DNA from 2 places in the Teredinibacter haidensis genome. Region 1 is predicted to be linked to the other one. Evidence: predicted binding sites of a transcription regulator. Region 1 holds the regulator's gene; the other holds the start of a gene.
The links. The regulator FliA, encoded in region 1, starts transcription of late flagellar genes. The targets are predictions, from matches to a motif close to TAAAGTTATNNNNNNNNCGGCCGATANCC.
Positions count from the first base shown of each region.

Region 1 (7,998 bases):
TTTTTCTGAGCGAGGGCGGTGCGGTTGCGCTGCTGATTTTTCTGTTGGTGCAGTTCTGCTGGCTATTCGCTCCCTTAACGCAGCCGTTTTTTCTCTTGCCCGCTGGGAGCGAACGTTTGCTTCGGCGGCTAGCTCATCGGTAGAGCGGACTGGTGCAATGTTTGCCTGACTCGCAAACGTGATAAGTTTTTCGTGTAACCTGCGCTTGAGTAAATCCGAATTTTTTGACACTTCCGCAAAATTTTTCGGAATAAAGTCAACGGCACCAGCATCCAGCGCTTCCAGAGTAATATTTGCGCCTTCATAGGTCATAGAGGAGAACATAACAATGGGTACCGGACGCTCGGCCATAATAGCGCGCACAGCAGAAACACCATCGAGTAACGGCATTTCGTAATCCATGGAGATGATATCGGGCTGCAGACTGGCGGCTTTTTCAATCGCTTCCTGCCCATTAGCCGCTATACCAACAACCTTAAGTTCGGGGCATTCATTAATAATTTCTTTCAAGCGGTGCTGAAAGAAGCTGGAATCATCGACAACTAAAACCTTATATGGCACGAGTCCTCCTCTGCATTTCGATTGACTCAGGCATTGCCCGCATAGCGTTTAAGCATGCTCGGTACATCGAGAATAAGCGCTATTGTTCCATCACCAGTAATGGTTGCACCGGCCATTCCGGGGGTTCCGTGCAACATTTTCCCCAATGGTTTAATAACCACTTCTTCTTGACCAATCAGCGCATCTACAACAAAGCCTACCCGCTTTGTACCCACAGAGACGATGACAACATGTCCTTCTTCTGGCAATCCAACTGACGTATTATTTTTCACTAACCAGCGTTTTAAATGGAAAATGGGAATGGCCTTATCGCGAATGGTGATACATTCCTGTCCATCGACGATATGGCTCTTGGTGAGATCCATATGAAAAATTTCATTCACACTTACTAGCGGTAAAGCAAATGTTTGTCGGCCAAGCATAATCATTAAGGTTGGCATAATCGCAAGAGTTAAAGGCACCTTGATACGAATGCAGGTGCCCCGATCAATTTTCGAATCAATTTCTATAGAGCCGTTTAGCTGGGTGATTTTGGTTTTCACCACATCCATACCCACACCACGACCCGAGACATCGGAAATTTCTTTTTTGGTAGAAAATCCCGGTGCAAATATCAGATTAAACGCTTCGCTATCGCTAAGTCGAGCAGCGGCATCCGCATCGTATAATCCTTTCTCAACGGCTTTTTCACGCAGCATATCGGGATCCATTCCACCGCCATCATCAGAAATAGAGAGCATAATATGATCGCCCTCCTGCTCTGCTGCCAAAATAACTTTTCCGACTCGCGATTTGCCTTTTGCTTCACGTACTGCGGGCAATTCAATTCCATGGTCAACAGAGTTTCTCACTAGGTGAACCAGCGGATCAGCTAGTGCTTCCACCAAGTTTTTATCCAGATCGGTCTCTTCTCCTTCCAGATCAAGACCAATTTCTTTTTTCAGATTACGCGCAAGATCTCGCACCACTCGTGGAAAACGGCCAAACACCTTTTTGATCGGCTGCATGCGTGTTTTCATAACCGAGGTCTGTAGATCGGCTGTTACAACATCCAGGTTGGCCACGGCTTTCTGCATGGACTCATCAGCAGATTCCAGCCCCAGACGTACCAAGCGATTACGTACCAAGACCAGTTCGCCGACCATATTCATAATATCGTCGAGCCGCTGAGTATCGACCCTTACGGTCGTTTCAGCACTGGGGGCAGCCTGCCCTGAAGCTTCACGGGTTTTTGGTGCCGCTGCTCGGACGGGTGCTTTCGCAGCTGCAGGTACTGCCTTAACGGCAGGTTTTGCCTTCTCGGCAGGCTTCGGCGTATGGGCTGACTCCTGCGTTTTTTGCGTTGGAGCGGCTGCAGAAGACTCAGGAACCGTAGGCCCTTTGCCCTTACCGTGTAATTGGTCGAGAAGATCTTCGAACTCGTCATCGTTGATCAACTCAGGCGTTGTTGGGCTGGGCTGTTTCCCCGGCGCTTTCCCCGAACCGTGCAGCTGGTCTAGTAGGCTTTCAAACTCATCCGGCGATATTTCATCGCTATCCAATTTTCCCCTCGTGACGGGTGTCGGCAACACAGGAGAGTCACCAGAGGGGCCTTTACCGCTACCGTGCAGCTGATCCAATAATGCTTCAAATTCATCTTCAGAAATTTCTTCAGAACCGGAAGATGCTACCGGCGCGGATGCCGGCTTCGTTTCTTTAGTCTCGCCGGTGATCGCATCGAGAAAACCTTCAAATTCATCATCGGTGATGTCGATATCACCGCTTCCACTCGCGACCGGCTCCGCACGATCCTCTACCGCTGGAGTCGGCTCGACCACAGCAAGATCTTCACCGGAGACAAGCCTTTCAAGAGCATTAATCAGCAGTGGATCTGCGGGCTCGGGAGTTTCCCGAGCAGACACCTGAGCAAACTGAGCATTTACCGCATCCAAAGCCTGGAGTACAACATCCATCAGCTCTGGGGTCACTTCCCGCTGGCCGTTGCGCAAAATATCGAATAAATTTTCAGTTACATGGCAGCAATCCACCATCGAATTTAACTGCAGAAAACCCGCCCCACCCTTTACCGTGTGAAAACCGCGAAAAATGGCATTGAGCAAATCCCGGTCGTCAGGCTTCTGCTCAAGGTCTACTAACTGTTCAGATAGCAGCTCGATTATTTCTCCAGCTTCGACAAGGAAGTCCTGTAGGATATCTTCATCTTCGCCAAATGCCATTCAATGCTCCTTTAAACCGGCGGTCATTTCCGACCGGTTAACTGTCTATTACACACGTTTAGATTCCAATGATGGACCTAAAACCCCAAACTCGATAACAGGTCATCTACATCGTCCTGCCCCGAAACCACATCATCGCGTCTGTCTGCATGAATTTGTGGCCCTTCGGCTACACTATTGTTCTTTTCTGGGAGACTTTGTTTATCACTCCCTTCGCTCGCCATGCCGGTAACCTGCTCCACCTGACCGGCAATACGCATCAAATTAACCAGCTCATCTTCTACATCGGTGACCAGACTAATCACCTTTTTTAATACCTGCCCGGTCAGATCCTGGAAGCCCTGCTCCAGAATAATATCCTGCAGGGATTTGTTTAGCTGCACAGTACCTTCTTCCATTTGGTCAAGAAAATCGCCCATCTGGTTATACAGTTCTTTAAATTCTTCCTTGGAAATTTCCCGACGCTTTAAACGGTGCCATTCATCGCGTAAACGCGTTGCTTCCTGCCCTAGATTCATCGCGATAGGGGCAACAGCTTCAACTTTATCCATCGTTTTATCAGCCGCTTCCTGCGTCATTCTAATAACGTAGTTAAGTCGACTGGAGGCATCCCGAATTTCCGATTGATTGATTTCGGGAGGCTCGGCTTCTAAATCGGCATCAACATTGAAGTTAACGATTGCATTATGCAGCGCCCGGGTGAGCTGGCCGACACTGGTAAAAATATGTTTATCTCTGGCTTCAACTAACCCGTGTATAAGCGCGGAAGCTTCACCGTAGTTGTCGCTTTGGAGCTTCTCCACAAGGCGAGTAGAGCATTCCTCTAACTGCGACAAAAATTCCTCATTGTGGGAATGTTCATTTATATCCATTGACTGATCCGCCTGGCTGCTAGCCCTCTACGCGCTCAAAAATCTTATCGATTTTTTCTTTTAATACCTGTGCTGTAAACGGTTTAACAACGTAACCGTTTACGCCAGCCTGGGCGGCTTCAATAATTTGATCCCGTTTGGCTTCTGCCGTAACCATTAGCACTGGTAGGCTCACCAGCTTCGCATCAGCCCTGACTTCTTTGAGCAGGTCGATACCGGTCATTCCTGGCATATTCCAGTCGGTAACTAAAAAATCAAAATCGCCACTGCGCAGCATTGGCAATGCCGTTGTACCGTCATCAGCTTCCTGGGTGTTAGTAAACCCAAGGTCGCGAAGTAAATTTTTGATGATGCGCCTCATTGTCGAAAAGTCGTCAACAATCAGGATTTTCATGTTTTTGTCCAATTCAACCTCCGTTACCCAAATGTGTTTCTTGGCAATCTGCTAGTTATCGTATGTTCCAATAGCTTTGATGCCATAGTAATTTTTAGAATCTCTGGTTAAGTTTAGTCGTAGATTACAAGTCGGCCAGTTTAAGTGACATATTTTTGGCAATACCTTGATCTCACACTTTAATCATTCCGGTGCCAATCTGTAAGCCTGGAACGCAATCGCAACGCCGCCTGACTATGTATCTGGCTCACCCTTGATTCTGACACCCCCAAGACCTGACCTATCTCTTTAAGATTTAGCTCTTGATCATAATAGAGTGATAGCACAAGCTGCTCTCGCTCAGGTAAATCTCGTATCGCCTTTGCCAGCGCCGCCTGAAGTGCTCCGCGCTGCGCGCCCTCTGCCGGCCCCAGAAGAGCTTCACTTAGCTCTGGCTGGCTGAGGCGAGACTCGTCGTCTTCGTAAGTTTCTTCCAAACTGAATAAGCGTGTGGAGGTACTGTCGCGCAGAATGCTGTGGTACTCATCAAGCGACATGTCTAATTCTTGTGCAATTTCGCCATCTTTGGCATCGCGCCCCAAGCGCGATTCCAGCCTGGTTATTGCCTCGGATACCCGTCGTGTATTTCGGTGCACGGAGCGTGGCGCCCAGTCGCCCCGGCGCATTTCATCAACGATGGCCCCGCGAATACGAATTCCCGCATAGGTTTCAAAACTTGCGCCTTTAGTAGCGTCGTATTTTTGTGACGCCTCCAGCAGCCCCACCATTCCAGCCTGAATAAGGTCATCCACCTGAACACTGGAAGGCATGCGAGCCATGATGTGGTACGCAATACGGCTGACCAAGTGCAAATAATCTTCGACCTTGATTTGGGGTACCGCTTCCTGCGTTTGCTCATATACCATTAAATTATCTACCGCGGTAACTGACATAAAACATACGCAAATAATAATGTGAAATTTCTGTTAGGGGTGGGCGACCACTGGGGCTTACCATTGGGAAACGTTCCTAATACCCACTGACATCAGCGGTAAGTAAGCGCTCCAAAAAGAATTCCAAATGGCCTCGTGCGCTGGCTTGCACCGGCCACTGGTCTATTTTTTGAGCCATTGCCCGCACGGCATTCGCTGCTTTCGATCGTGGGGCAAACTGAATAAGTGGTTGGCGTTTCTGTACCGCTTTGCGAACGTTTTCGTCGAAAGGCACATTTCCAAGGTATTGCAGCGAAGCATCTAAAAATCGCTCACAAACAGCATTTAACTTATTAAATAAGTTAATGCCTTCCTGGTTGCTGCGGGTCATATTGGCAATTACGCGAAAACGAAAAACACCGTGATCAACATTGAGGATCTTGATAAGTGCATAGGCATCGGTAATGGACGATGGCTCGTCGCAAACAACAATGATGGCCTCTTGCGCAGCACGTACGAAACTCACAACGGTATCGGAAATACCGGCGGCGGTATCAATTACCAAAACATCCATCTGTTCGCTCAATTCATTAAACGCGTAGATCAATGCCGCATGTTCTTGCGGTGACAGCGCCGTCATTTGCTGCACACCTGAAGACGCCGGTACAACTTTTACACCGCCGGGACCGTTTAATAAAACGTCTCTTAGCGTTTTACTGCCATCGAGCACATCGGCAATGGTGTAGCGAGCCTGTAACCCCAGCAATACGTCAACATTGGCCAATCCTAGATCGGCATCCATTAACACAACCCGGCGGTTTAGCTCGGCCAACGCAACGCTGAGGTTAACCGACATATTGGTTTTGCCTACACCACCCTTGCCGCCGGTAACAGCAATTACTTTAATTGGTCGGTTAGCACTCATACGGTTGTTTACTCGTTTAGAACTTGGCTCCACCAAGTATAGATGACGTTTTTCACGCTGCAGCCCTTGCACCGATTAACCTCCATTAAAAGCGGAAATTGGTTGTTCTGTAGTCGTTTTTAACAATCCAACGGCCGCAGCGACTAATTGATGACCACTGGCACAGCGGATGTCTTTGGGGATTTCCTGTCCATCGGTGGTATAGGCGACAGGAAGTTGTCGCTCCAGTACAACACTGATGGCTTCACCCAGGCTCGCCGACTCATCAAGCTTGGTAAGAACGCAGGCATCAACACCATGCTGCGAGTTATAGGCGTGGGTAGAGGCCTTCATGGTTTGAACCTGACTGTTGCACGCCATAACCAGCACTCGCTTAATAGCTGCACAGGTATCTAGCTTGCGCAGCTGATCCTTGAGCATAGGGTCTCCATGGCGAAAGCCTGCGGTATCGACCAGAATCAAAGGGAACTGGCGCAAGGAGGAGAGAATGGTGACAAGACTGTTTTCTCCGTCCACAGCGCGTACAGGAACGTTCAGGATCCGACCCAGCGAACGCAGCTGATCGTAAGCTCCCACCCGGTAGGTATCGGTTGTTACCAGTGCCACTTTCCCCGGCCCGTGTTCAAGCACGTAGCGTGCGGCTAGCTTGGCGATGGTGGTGGTTTTACCCACACCGGTCTGCCCGACGAAGGCGAAAATTCCACCCTGCTGGATAATATCGCCGCCAGCAACAGGAATATCTTTGGCCAACCGCGCCATACAGTCACGCCAAGCTTTACTCACTTTGCTGTGATGCCCGCACTCTTGTATCAACCGCTGGCCCAGACTTTCGGGTATTCCCAAGCGATTCATATGCTCGTGTAAAACAGTGAACCCCGCGGGTAATTTAATTTGTGAAGGTATTTCCAAAGGCTGCTCGCGTTGTGTCATTCTCCACAGCTGCTGCTCCAGAATCATACGCATATCCGCCAGTTCGCTCTGCAGGGTTTCCAAACGTTCATCCTGTTCAGAACCACTATTTTCTACTGGCTGGACTGCTGCACGCGCTGCGGCTACAGGTCGCGGCCGCATTTCTGGCTGCGGCTGTACGCTTGCAGGCTCGGCATAGCGCTGAGGCGTGGGCAGCTCGCTAATAGGTCTTTCGCTTTCTTTAGCGCGACGTTTCGCATCCAGCATACGCTCACGAGCACGCTCAATTTCCTGGGCAATTTTTGCGCCACGACCGATAGGGGCCTGGTTAGGCTCGTTCGATTCAACGCGACCGGAATACTGCGCAGCGGCACGATCTACTTCGGCTTGAGCATGCCAGGCCGAATCACTTTCCATCGCCCGATCCAGATCAGCATCGAAGTGACTGCCAAATTCCCGTCGCACATCGATACCCCGTGTGGGTAAATCCGGCTCCATGGAGGTGACAACTTCCACGCCTCCGGCAACTTTTTGGCTGGAAAGTATAACGGCCTCTGCCCCCATCTCTTCTCGCACAAGATCCAATGCCCTGCGCATGGTGGGCGCAACAAATCGCTTAACCAGATTATTGCCTGTAGCTTGCATGGTGTCTCTCCTGCTGGGTTAAACCTTAGGGGTTTAACCGCTTAGTACTTCGCCGCCAACACTGACGTCTATGGTGATTTGCTTGTTATCCGGCACTTCGTTGTAGGCCAGCACACGCATATCGGGAATATTAAATCGAACAAACTGGGCCATCATTGAACGTATGGGAGCCGCAACTAACAGCACAATAGATTTTCCGCCGCTTTCCTGTTTTCGCGCTGCGGCTACCAGGGCATTGTTCATACGTTCGGCCAACTGTGGTTCCAGTAGCGCCCCTTCATCGGCGCCAGTTTTTTGTGCCTGTAGTACCGACTGTAGCAACAATTGTTCCAGGGCTGGATCAAAGGTGATCACGGGGAGTTCAAGATCGGCACCGACAATACCTTGGACGATTTGACGCGCCAGTGATGCACGAGCAATGGCGGTGAGCGAGGCGGTATCGTGATTTTTACTGCCGTGCGCCGCCAACGCTTCTGCAATGGTTCGCATATCCCGAACGGGCACCTGTTCACGTAACAATGTTTGCAGTACTTTTAACAACTGGTTGATGGATATCGTATTGGGA
Region 1 covers NZ_CP060084.1:2,328,507-2,336,504, forward strand. Annotated here, with positions in the region: gene H5715_RS08990 (protein-glutamate methylesterase/protein-glutamine glutaminase) at 1-561, opposite strand, end outside; gene H5715_RS08995 (chemotaxis protein CheA) at 588-2,777, opposite strand; gene H5715_RS09000 (protein phosphatase CheZ) at 2,855-3,649, opposite strand; gene cheY (chemotaxis response regulator CheY) at 3,669-4,055, opposite strand; gene H5715_RS09010 (RNA polymerase sigma factor FliA) at 4,223-4,948, opposite strand; gene H5715_RS09015 (MinD/ParA family protein) at 5,052-5,879, opposite strand; gene flhF (flagellar biosynthesis GTPase FlhF) at 5,955-7,433, opposite strand; gene flhA (flagellar biosynthesis protein FlhA) at 7,467-7,998, opposite strand, start outside.

Region 2 (7,998 bases), 1.8 Mb from region 1:
GGCGACAGGGAATAGTAAAAAAGAGAGGGCGCCGTAAATATAATGGCGATTGCCAAGAGCTGTTAGCAGTGTCATTAATACGCCGACAAACATCAGAGCGATGCCGATAGAGCCGCTAATGGTTAATACGATAATCCATTCGGATGTCATCAATAAAATCTCATTAATCTTGTGTTGCTAGCGGCCAGCCGCCGAGCGCCTTCCACTTGTTGACAATCAGACAGAACAAATCTGCTGTTTTTTCTGCGTCGTACGCGGCTGAGTGCGCTTCTTTGTTGCAGAACTCGATTTCAGCCAGCTTGCAGGTGGTGGCTAATACGGTGTGACCGAAAGTGACACCAGACAGACTGGCTGTATCCATGCAGGAAAATGGGTGAAAAGGATTGCGCTTGATTTCACAGCGTTTTACCGCAGCGTTGAGAAACCCCAGATCGAAGTGGGCGTTGTGCCCCACTAATACTGCGCGGTTGCAGCCGTGCGCCTTAATGGATTTTCTTATTGGCTGGAGCAACTCACTTAAAGCGATTTCCTCTGGTACCGCTTTTCGGTTTTCGCATTCCAGGTTAATGCCGGTAAAGTCTAAAGCGCTTTGCTCAATGTTGGCGCCTTCAAAAGGCTCAACGTGGAAATCGAAAGTTTCATCGCGTACCAGCGTGCCGTCCTCTTCCATGCGAATGGTTACGGCGGCAATCTCCAGGAGCGCGTCGGTAGCGGCGTTAAAACCGCCGGTTTCTACATCAATAATAACGGGTAAAAAACCGCGAAAACGTAGGGCAAGTGGTGTTTTTTGTTTCTCTTCGGGGCGTTTATCGCTCACAAAAATCTCTACTTCTTTTGTTTTATTTTGAGTGGCTTCCAACGTTGGCTTAACGATCACGCTGGGAATCATTTATGGGCACCTTTTCCAGCGTAACTTTTCACCGGCTTTTACGGGAACCAGCTGCTCACTGCCAAACGGTAGGGTTTTGGGTACTTCCCATTCGATTTTTTCTAGCGTAATGGTACTGCTGTTGCGTGGTAGCCCATAAAAGTCGGGGCCATAGAAGCTGGCAAAGGATTCCAGCTTGTCGAGAGCCTTCGCATCTTCAAAAACTTCCGCGTACAGCTCTATGGCGGCAAATGCGGTGTAGCTGCCAGCGCAGCCACAGGCGGCTTCTTTTTTTGTCTTGGCGTGCGGGGCAGAATCTGTCCCCAGGAAAAATTTGGGGCTGCCACTGGTGGCGGCCGCTATTAGTGCCTCTTGGTGGCTCTGGCGTTTAAGAATCGGCAAACAGTAATAGTGTGGGCGAATACCGCCGGCAAGCATATCGTTGCGATTGTATAGCAGGTGATGTGCAGTAATGGTGGCGGCCACATTGGCAGGCGCTTCGCGAACAAATTCTACTGCCTGGTGAGTGGTGATATGTTCCAGCACTATTTTTAGTTGTGGGAAATCACTTACCACGTGGCGTAGCGTGCGATCGATAAAGGCCGCTTCGCGGTCAAAGATGTCGATATTACTGTCGGTTACTTCACCATGGAGCAGTAGCAGCATGCCATGCTTTTGCATCGATTCCAGAGCGGGATAGATATTGCGGATATTGGTAACACCGGAGTCGGAGTTTGTGGTGGCTCCGGCCGGGTATAGCTTGCATGCAACAATGCCAGCAGCTTTTGCTTCGGCTATATCCTGAGGATTGGTGTTGTCTGTTAAGTAAAGCACCATTAGTGGTTCGAACTGGTGGTCCTGGGGCAGCGCATCTTTAATGCGAGCCTTATAGGCAAGGGCTTGGCTGGCGTTGAGCACCGGCGGGACCAGGTTGGGCATAATGATTGCCCGGGCAAAGCTGTCTGCAGCGTGGGGAACGGTGGTTATTAACGCTTCACCATCGCGCAGGTGGATATGCCAATCGTCGGGGGCAGTGATAGTCAGGGCGTCAGTCATGGAAACTATAGCTATTCTGAAATAAGAGAGTGCCCGCAAACAGCGGGTTGCTTGGTGTGAATGCTACCGGAAAATGGGCTTGCTTGCACTGTGAGGCTCAAGGGTTTATCGGATTGGCCGATAGTTGTCTAACGGGTGTCTCTTTTGGCAAGAGGTTTTTAGGTGTGGTTTATAGATAGGTAGAATGGTGTGACACGTTTAGTCTTGGTGATGGTTTTGGCTGTGCTGCCAGTGGTTGCTGGTGCGGCCACCTACACGAACGCGATCAATGATGGGCAGTGGCGCTCAATCTCGTCCGTTTTTGAGTGCCGGCTGGAGCAGAGTGTGCCTTTCTTTGGTGAAGTGGTTTTTCGCACGCGCGCGGGTGAAGCGTCTGGGTTTTACCTGCGCACACGATCAGCGAGATTTCAGGCGGGAGAGGCTCAGTTGTTGTCGAAAGCCCCTGTCTGGATGCCGGAGCCATCGGAACAGACGTTGGCCTCCGTTCCGGTAAAGCGAGGGAATCGTCCCCTTTGGTTAGGCTCCCAGCAAGCGGAGTTGATGTTGTCGGAGCTGAATGCTGGCAGGGAGTTGAAGCTGGTAAAAGATAGCTGGTACCAGGCCGAGGAAAGTCAGCCTGAGCGACTAGCCATTACGGGTATCGGTTTTAGACCGGAATATCGTACATATCTGGATTGTTTAACGGGTTTGCTGCCGGCCAATTTCGAACAGGTTAAGCGAACAGCCCTTCTCTTTCCTGCTGGCGTTACCGATGAGTTGAATAAAAAAATGATTCGTCAGATTGATAAAATGCTTGAGTTGGTAAAGCACGACTCGAAAATCAGGAAATTTTATGTGGATGGGCATACCGACGCTTTTGGTGATAGAGCCGATAACCTGGAGCTTTCCAAGCAACGCGCAGAATTGGTAAATCAATACCTTGTTTTAAGAGGCGTGCCGGAGGACTGGATTGTGCTGCGTTGGCATGGCGAACGCTATCCGGTGGCCTCTAACGGTTCCGTTGCCGGTAGAGCGAAAAACCGCCGTGTTAGTGTGCGTATGGAGCGATTGGAGGAGGTTGATGTTTTACCTCTGGCGTCGAGCCAATAAAATTTATTGTCGTTTAAAGTTAAGCGCGTAAAAATAGATCGTTAGGCTGAGTGCGGACGTTCCGGCAACCATGCTCATCACCATAATTTGATAGCGCACCGCTTCGAGAGGCGATATTCCTGAAAGGATCTGGCCTGTCATCATTCCCGGCAGCGATACCAATCCGACGGCCAGAAGGGCGTTTATCTGAGGGATCATAGCTGCGTTAAAGGCGCAGGTTGCGGCATTCTCGTTATTGTGTTTCTGCTCCGCCTCAAACCTCTCTGCTCCTAGGCTAAGGCTATTCATACCGTTGGCAAACACCATTCCAGCCAGAGGCACGACAAGTTGTGGTTGGTACCAGGGTGAGAGTTTCAGAACAATTAAAACAATCCAGGCCAAATGAAGTCCGCTTGCCAGAAACAGTGCGAGGGCGGCGGCATTGAAATGGCGCCAGGATTTGGATTTCAATGGCCGGATCGCTATCGCGGCTGATACCAGTGTCATAAAAGTAATAACGGCAATTCCCAGCGTGTTCCAGCGATACTCAAAGAGTATTGCCAGCAGGTAGCCCATGGCAATAAGTTGCAGCACCATTCGTGCGCTGGCGACTAAAATATCCCGGCAGCCATTAAGCTTCCATTGGAAGAGTGCAATGGCTAACAGTAGTGGAAGCGTGGAAAGAAAGGTATCAAATACCGTAAGGCTGATCATTGTCAGGTTTCCTGCTCTTTATTTTGTGCTGGATGAGGGCAAATAAACAGCCAAAGCACTGGAGTTTGTGGGCTCTTTGCATATAAAATTCGCGTCCTTCAGATCGCATTCTATCCATTTGTGGAGTTTTCATGTCAGAAGATAAGTCTTCAATCAAAAAAGTTGTACTCGCATATTCCGGTGGCCTTGACACTTCGGTGATCATTCGCTGGCTAGAAGAAACCTATAACTGCGAAGTTGTAACCTTTACTGCCGATATTGGTCAGGGTGAGGAAGTAGAGCCTGCCCGAGCCAAAGCTGAAGCGATGGGCATTAAAGATATTTATATTGAAGACTTGCGTGAAGAGTTTGTACGCGACTATGTGTTCCCAATGTTCCGCGCCAATGCGATCTATGAAGGTGAGTACCTGTTGGGCACCTCTATTGCCCGCCCGCTGATCGCCAAGCGTATGGTTGAAATTGTTAAGGAAACCGGTGCTGATGCTATTTGTCATGGAGCAACGGGTAAAGGTAACGATCAAGTACGTTTCGAGCTGGGCGCCTATGCGCTGCAGCCGGGTATTAAAATTATTGCTCCCTGGCGTGAGTGGGATCTGACTTCCCGTGAAACGTTGATGGCTTACTGTGCAGAGCGTGATATTCCTGTGGACTTCGCCAAGGCGACCAAAAAATCACCTTACTCTATGGATGCTAATTTGTTGCATATTTCTTATGAGGGCGACATCCTCGAAGACCCATGGAGTGAAGCTGAGCCCGATATGTGGCGCTGGACGGTTTCACCGGAAGAGGCGCCGGATGCACCTGAATATATCGAGCTGAGCTTCGAGAAAGGTGACGTTGTTGCAATTAACGGTGAAGCCATGTCGCCAGCGACCGTATTGGAAACACTGAACAAAAAAGGCGGTGCCCACGGTATTGGCCGAGCAGATATCGTCGAAAACCGTTATGTGGGCATGAAGTCCCGTGGTTGTTATGAAACGCCAGGCGGCACGATTCTGCTGCCAGCTCACAGAGCCATTGAATCTCTTACCCTCGATAGAGAGGCCGCGCACCTCAAAGATTCGCTGATGCCCAAGTATGCTGAGCTGGTGTACAACGGTTATTGGTGGAGTCCTGAGCGCAAAATGTTGCAAGCGCTTATTGATGATAGCCAACAATTTGTCAATGGCGATGTGCGCCTCAAGCTCTACAAGGGCTCCGTCAGTGTTGTCGGTCGCCGTTCTCCAGACACCCTGTTTGATGAAAGCATTGCAACCTTCGAGGATGATGCCGGCGCCTACGACCAGAAAGATGCCGGTGGCTTTATTAAGTTAAATGCATTGCGTATGCGCATAGCGGCCCAAAAAGGTCGTAAACTCGACTAATCTTGATCTTGTAAGGGGGGAGTGGCCTGATATGGCTTCCCCTTAAAAGATAACTATTCACCGCACTTTATTCGCAAGATGTGCTGCAGAAGCCTGTAGAGGGTTTGTGCGGCATTTTTTGACGTTTGATATAGATCAAATAAAGAGAGAGGAAAGTGCCTAAAATCGTTAGCAATTACAGCCCTAAAAAATGAAGAACTGCGTAATGAGACGCGCATAGATTCATCTACAGGATACAAATGTGTTTTGGGTTGGCTGCAAGTGATTTACAAATACTGTTTTCGAAACCTGAAACAAAACAACACAGGACTGAACTATGAGCAATGGCTTGGCAACTGATCAGTCAACATACAACTACAAGGTCGTACGCCAGTTTGCGATTATGACTATTGTTTGGGGTATTGTTGGTATGTCTGTGGGGGTGCTGCTGGCAGCGCAACTCATGTGGCCGGAGTTGAATGATATTCTGCAACCATATTCGCATTTTGGACGCTTACGACCACTGCACACCAATGCGGTGATTTTTGCGTTTGGAGGGTGTGCGCTGTTTGCAGCCTCTTATTACGTGGTACAGCGCACCTGTCAGGCCAAGCTGTTTGGTGGTTTTTTAATTCCGTTTACCTTTTGGGGTTGGCAGCTCGTTATTGTGCTTGCCGCTATTACCCTGCCTATGGGGATGACCTCCGCTAAGGAATACGCGGAGCTGGAATGGCCAATTGATATTCTGATTACCCTGGTGTGGGTTTCCTACGGTATCGTGTTTTTCGGAACGGTCGTATCCCGTAAAACGTCACATATTTACGTGGCCAACTGGTTTTTTGGTGCCTTTATCATAACCGTTGCGTTGCTGCATGTTGTTAACAGCATGGCGGTTCCGGTGTCACTCAGCAAATCTTACTCAGCCTATTCTGGTGCAATGGATGCCATGATTCAGTGGTGGTACGGCCATAATGCTGTTGGTTTCTTCCTAACTGCGGGCTTTCTGGGCATGATGTACTACTTTGTGCCAAAGCAAGCGGGTCGCCCGGTATACTCCTATCAGCTATCAATCGTTCACTTCTGGGCCTTGATTGCCGTCTATATCTGGGCGGGTCCTCACCACCTGCATTATTCGGCCTTGCCAGATTGGGCTCAGTCGCTTGGTATGGTGATGTCTTTGGTTCTACTGGCGCCATCCTGGGGCGGTATGATCAACGGTATTATGACGTTGTCCGGTGCTTGGGATAAGTTGCGTACAGATCCAACACTGCGCTTCTTGGTGGTATCGCTGTCTTTCTACGGTATGTCCACCTTCGAAGGGCCAATGATGTCCATCAAAACCGTAAATGCCCTGTCGCATGATACAGATTGGACCATTGGTCATGTTCATTCTGGCGCTTTGGGCTGGGTGGCGATGATTTCCATTGGTGCGGTCTATCACTTGCTTCCTGTTCTGTTTGATCGCGCTCGTATGTGGAGCGTCAAACTTGTCAACGTACATTTCTGGCTATCGACTATTGGCACTGTGTTGTATATCTGCGCCATGTGGGTCAATGGCATTATGCAAGGCATGATGTGGCGCGCGTTTAACGCAGACGGCACTTTGACCTACAGTTTTGCCGAGTCCGTTGAAGCGAGTTATCCCGGTTATTTTGTACGTTTCCTAGGAGGCTTTATCTTCCTGATCGGTATGTTGCTAATGGCCTACAACACTTATAAGACCGTTACTGAAGAAGAGCCTGCGGAAGAAGAATCCAATGCCGCAGAGCCGCAACTAGCCTAAGGGGACGCCACAGTGAAAAATCATGACATTGTTGAAAAAAATGTTGGTTTGATGGTGCTGCTGGTCGCAGTTGCGATCAGTTTCGGGGGGCTGGTTCAAATTGTGCCGCAATTCTTCCTGGATGAAACCACAGAGCCTGTAGAGGGTTTGATGCCTCTTCCCGCTTTAGCTCTGGAAGGGCGCGATATCTATATCCGCGAAGGCTGCCATGTTTGTCATACTCAGATGGTTCGACCACTGCGTGCGGAAGTGGAGCGCTACGGCCACTATTCTGTTGCCGGCGAATCGGTTTATGAGCACCCATTTCTGTGGGGCTCCAAGCGAACCGGGCCCGATCTGGCGCGCGTGGGTAAGCGCTACAGTGATACCTGGCATAAGGCGCACCTGTATAACCCTCGCAATGTTGTTCCAGAATCGAATATGCCCGCATTCCCCTGGCTATTTGACAATATTCTGGATGGCAAGGAGACAGCAACGAAGATGAAGGCCTTGAAGCTTGTTGGTGTTCCTTACACCGATGACGATATTGCTGGTGCAGAAGCCGCTGTGGTAGGTACAACCGAGGTTGATGCCTTGGTTGTTTACTTGCAGCAGCTGGGTACCTTGCTAACCCATAAGCGATAGAGGGCATTATGGATATCAATGACCTCAGAAGTTTATCGGTAGTTTTGGTGGCGCTCGCCTTTGCGGGCGTTTGCTGGTGGGCGTTTTCACCTAAGCGCAAGAAGCGTTTTGACGATGCGGCTAACTTGCCATTTGCCGATGAACCGGGGAATACATCAAACGAACAAAAAAAAACTGAAGATAAAAATCTTCAGTCAGCTGACCAAAAAGAAAGGCAGGGCTGATTATGAGTATATTTTGGAGTCTTTGGATCATCGTGCTGACGACGACCTGCGTCGCACTGGTCTGCTGGGTGTTGTTTGCCAATCGCAAAGTCGCCATGAGCGACGACGAATCCCCAGAAAATAAAACAACGGGTCATATTTATGACGGTATTGAAGAGTACGACAATCCGTTACCACGCTGGTGGTTTCTGATGTTTGTATTCACCTTGATTTTTGGCGCAGCGTATCTGGTGTTTTATCCGGGTATGGGTAGCTTTAAGGGGGTTCTCGGGTGGACTTCCACGGGAGAGCTGAAAATGGATCAGGAGTCTGCACAAT
Region 2 covers NZ_CP060084.1:481,528-489,525, forward strand. Annotated here, with positions in the region: gene H5715_RS02025 (hypothetical protein) at 1-153, opposite strand, end outside; gene rnt (ribonuclease T) at 164-889, opposite strand; gene pyrC (dihydroorotase) at 890-1,924, opposite strand; gene H5715_RS02040 (flagellar protein MotY) at 2,114-3,013, shown strand; gene H5715_RS02045 (ABC transporter permease) at 3,017-3,706, opposite strand; gene H5715_RS02050 (argininosuccinate synthase) at 3,838-5,070, shown strand; gene ccoN (cytochrome-c oxidase, cbb3-type subunit I) at 5,387-6,832, shown strand; gene ccoO (cytochrome-c oxidase, cbb3-type subunit II) at 6,845-7,456, shown strand; gene H5715_RS02065 (cbb3-type cytochrome oxidase subunit 3) at 7,465-7,680, shown strand; gene ccoP (cytochrome-c oxidase, cbb3-type subunit III) at 7,683-7,998, shown strand, end outside.
Region 2: H5715_RS02040 (flagellar protein MotY) is a predicted target of FliA. The motif match lies at 2,022-2,050, and genes of this name have one in related genera.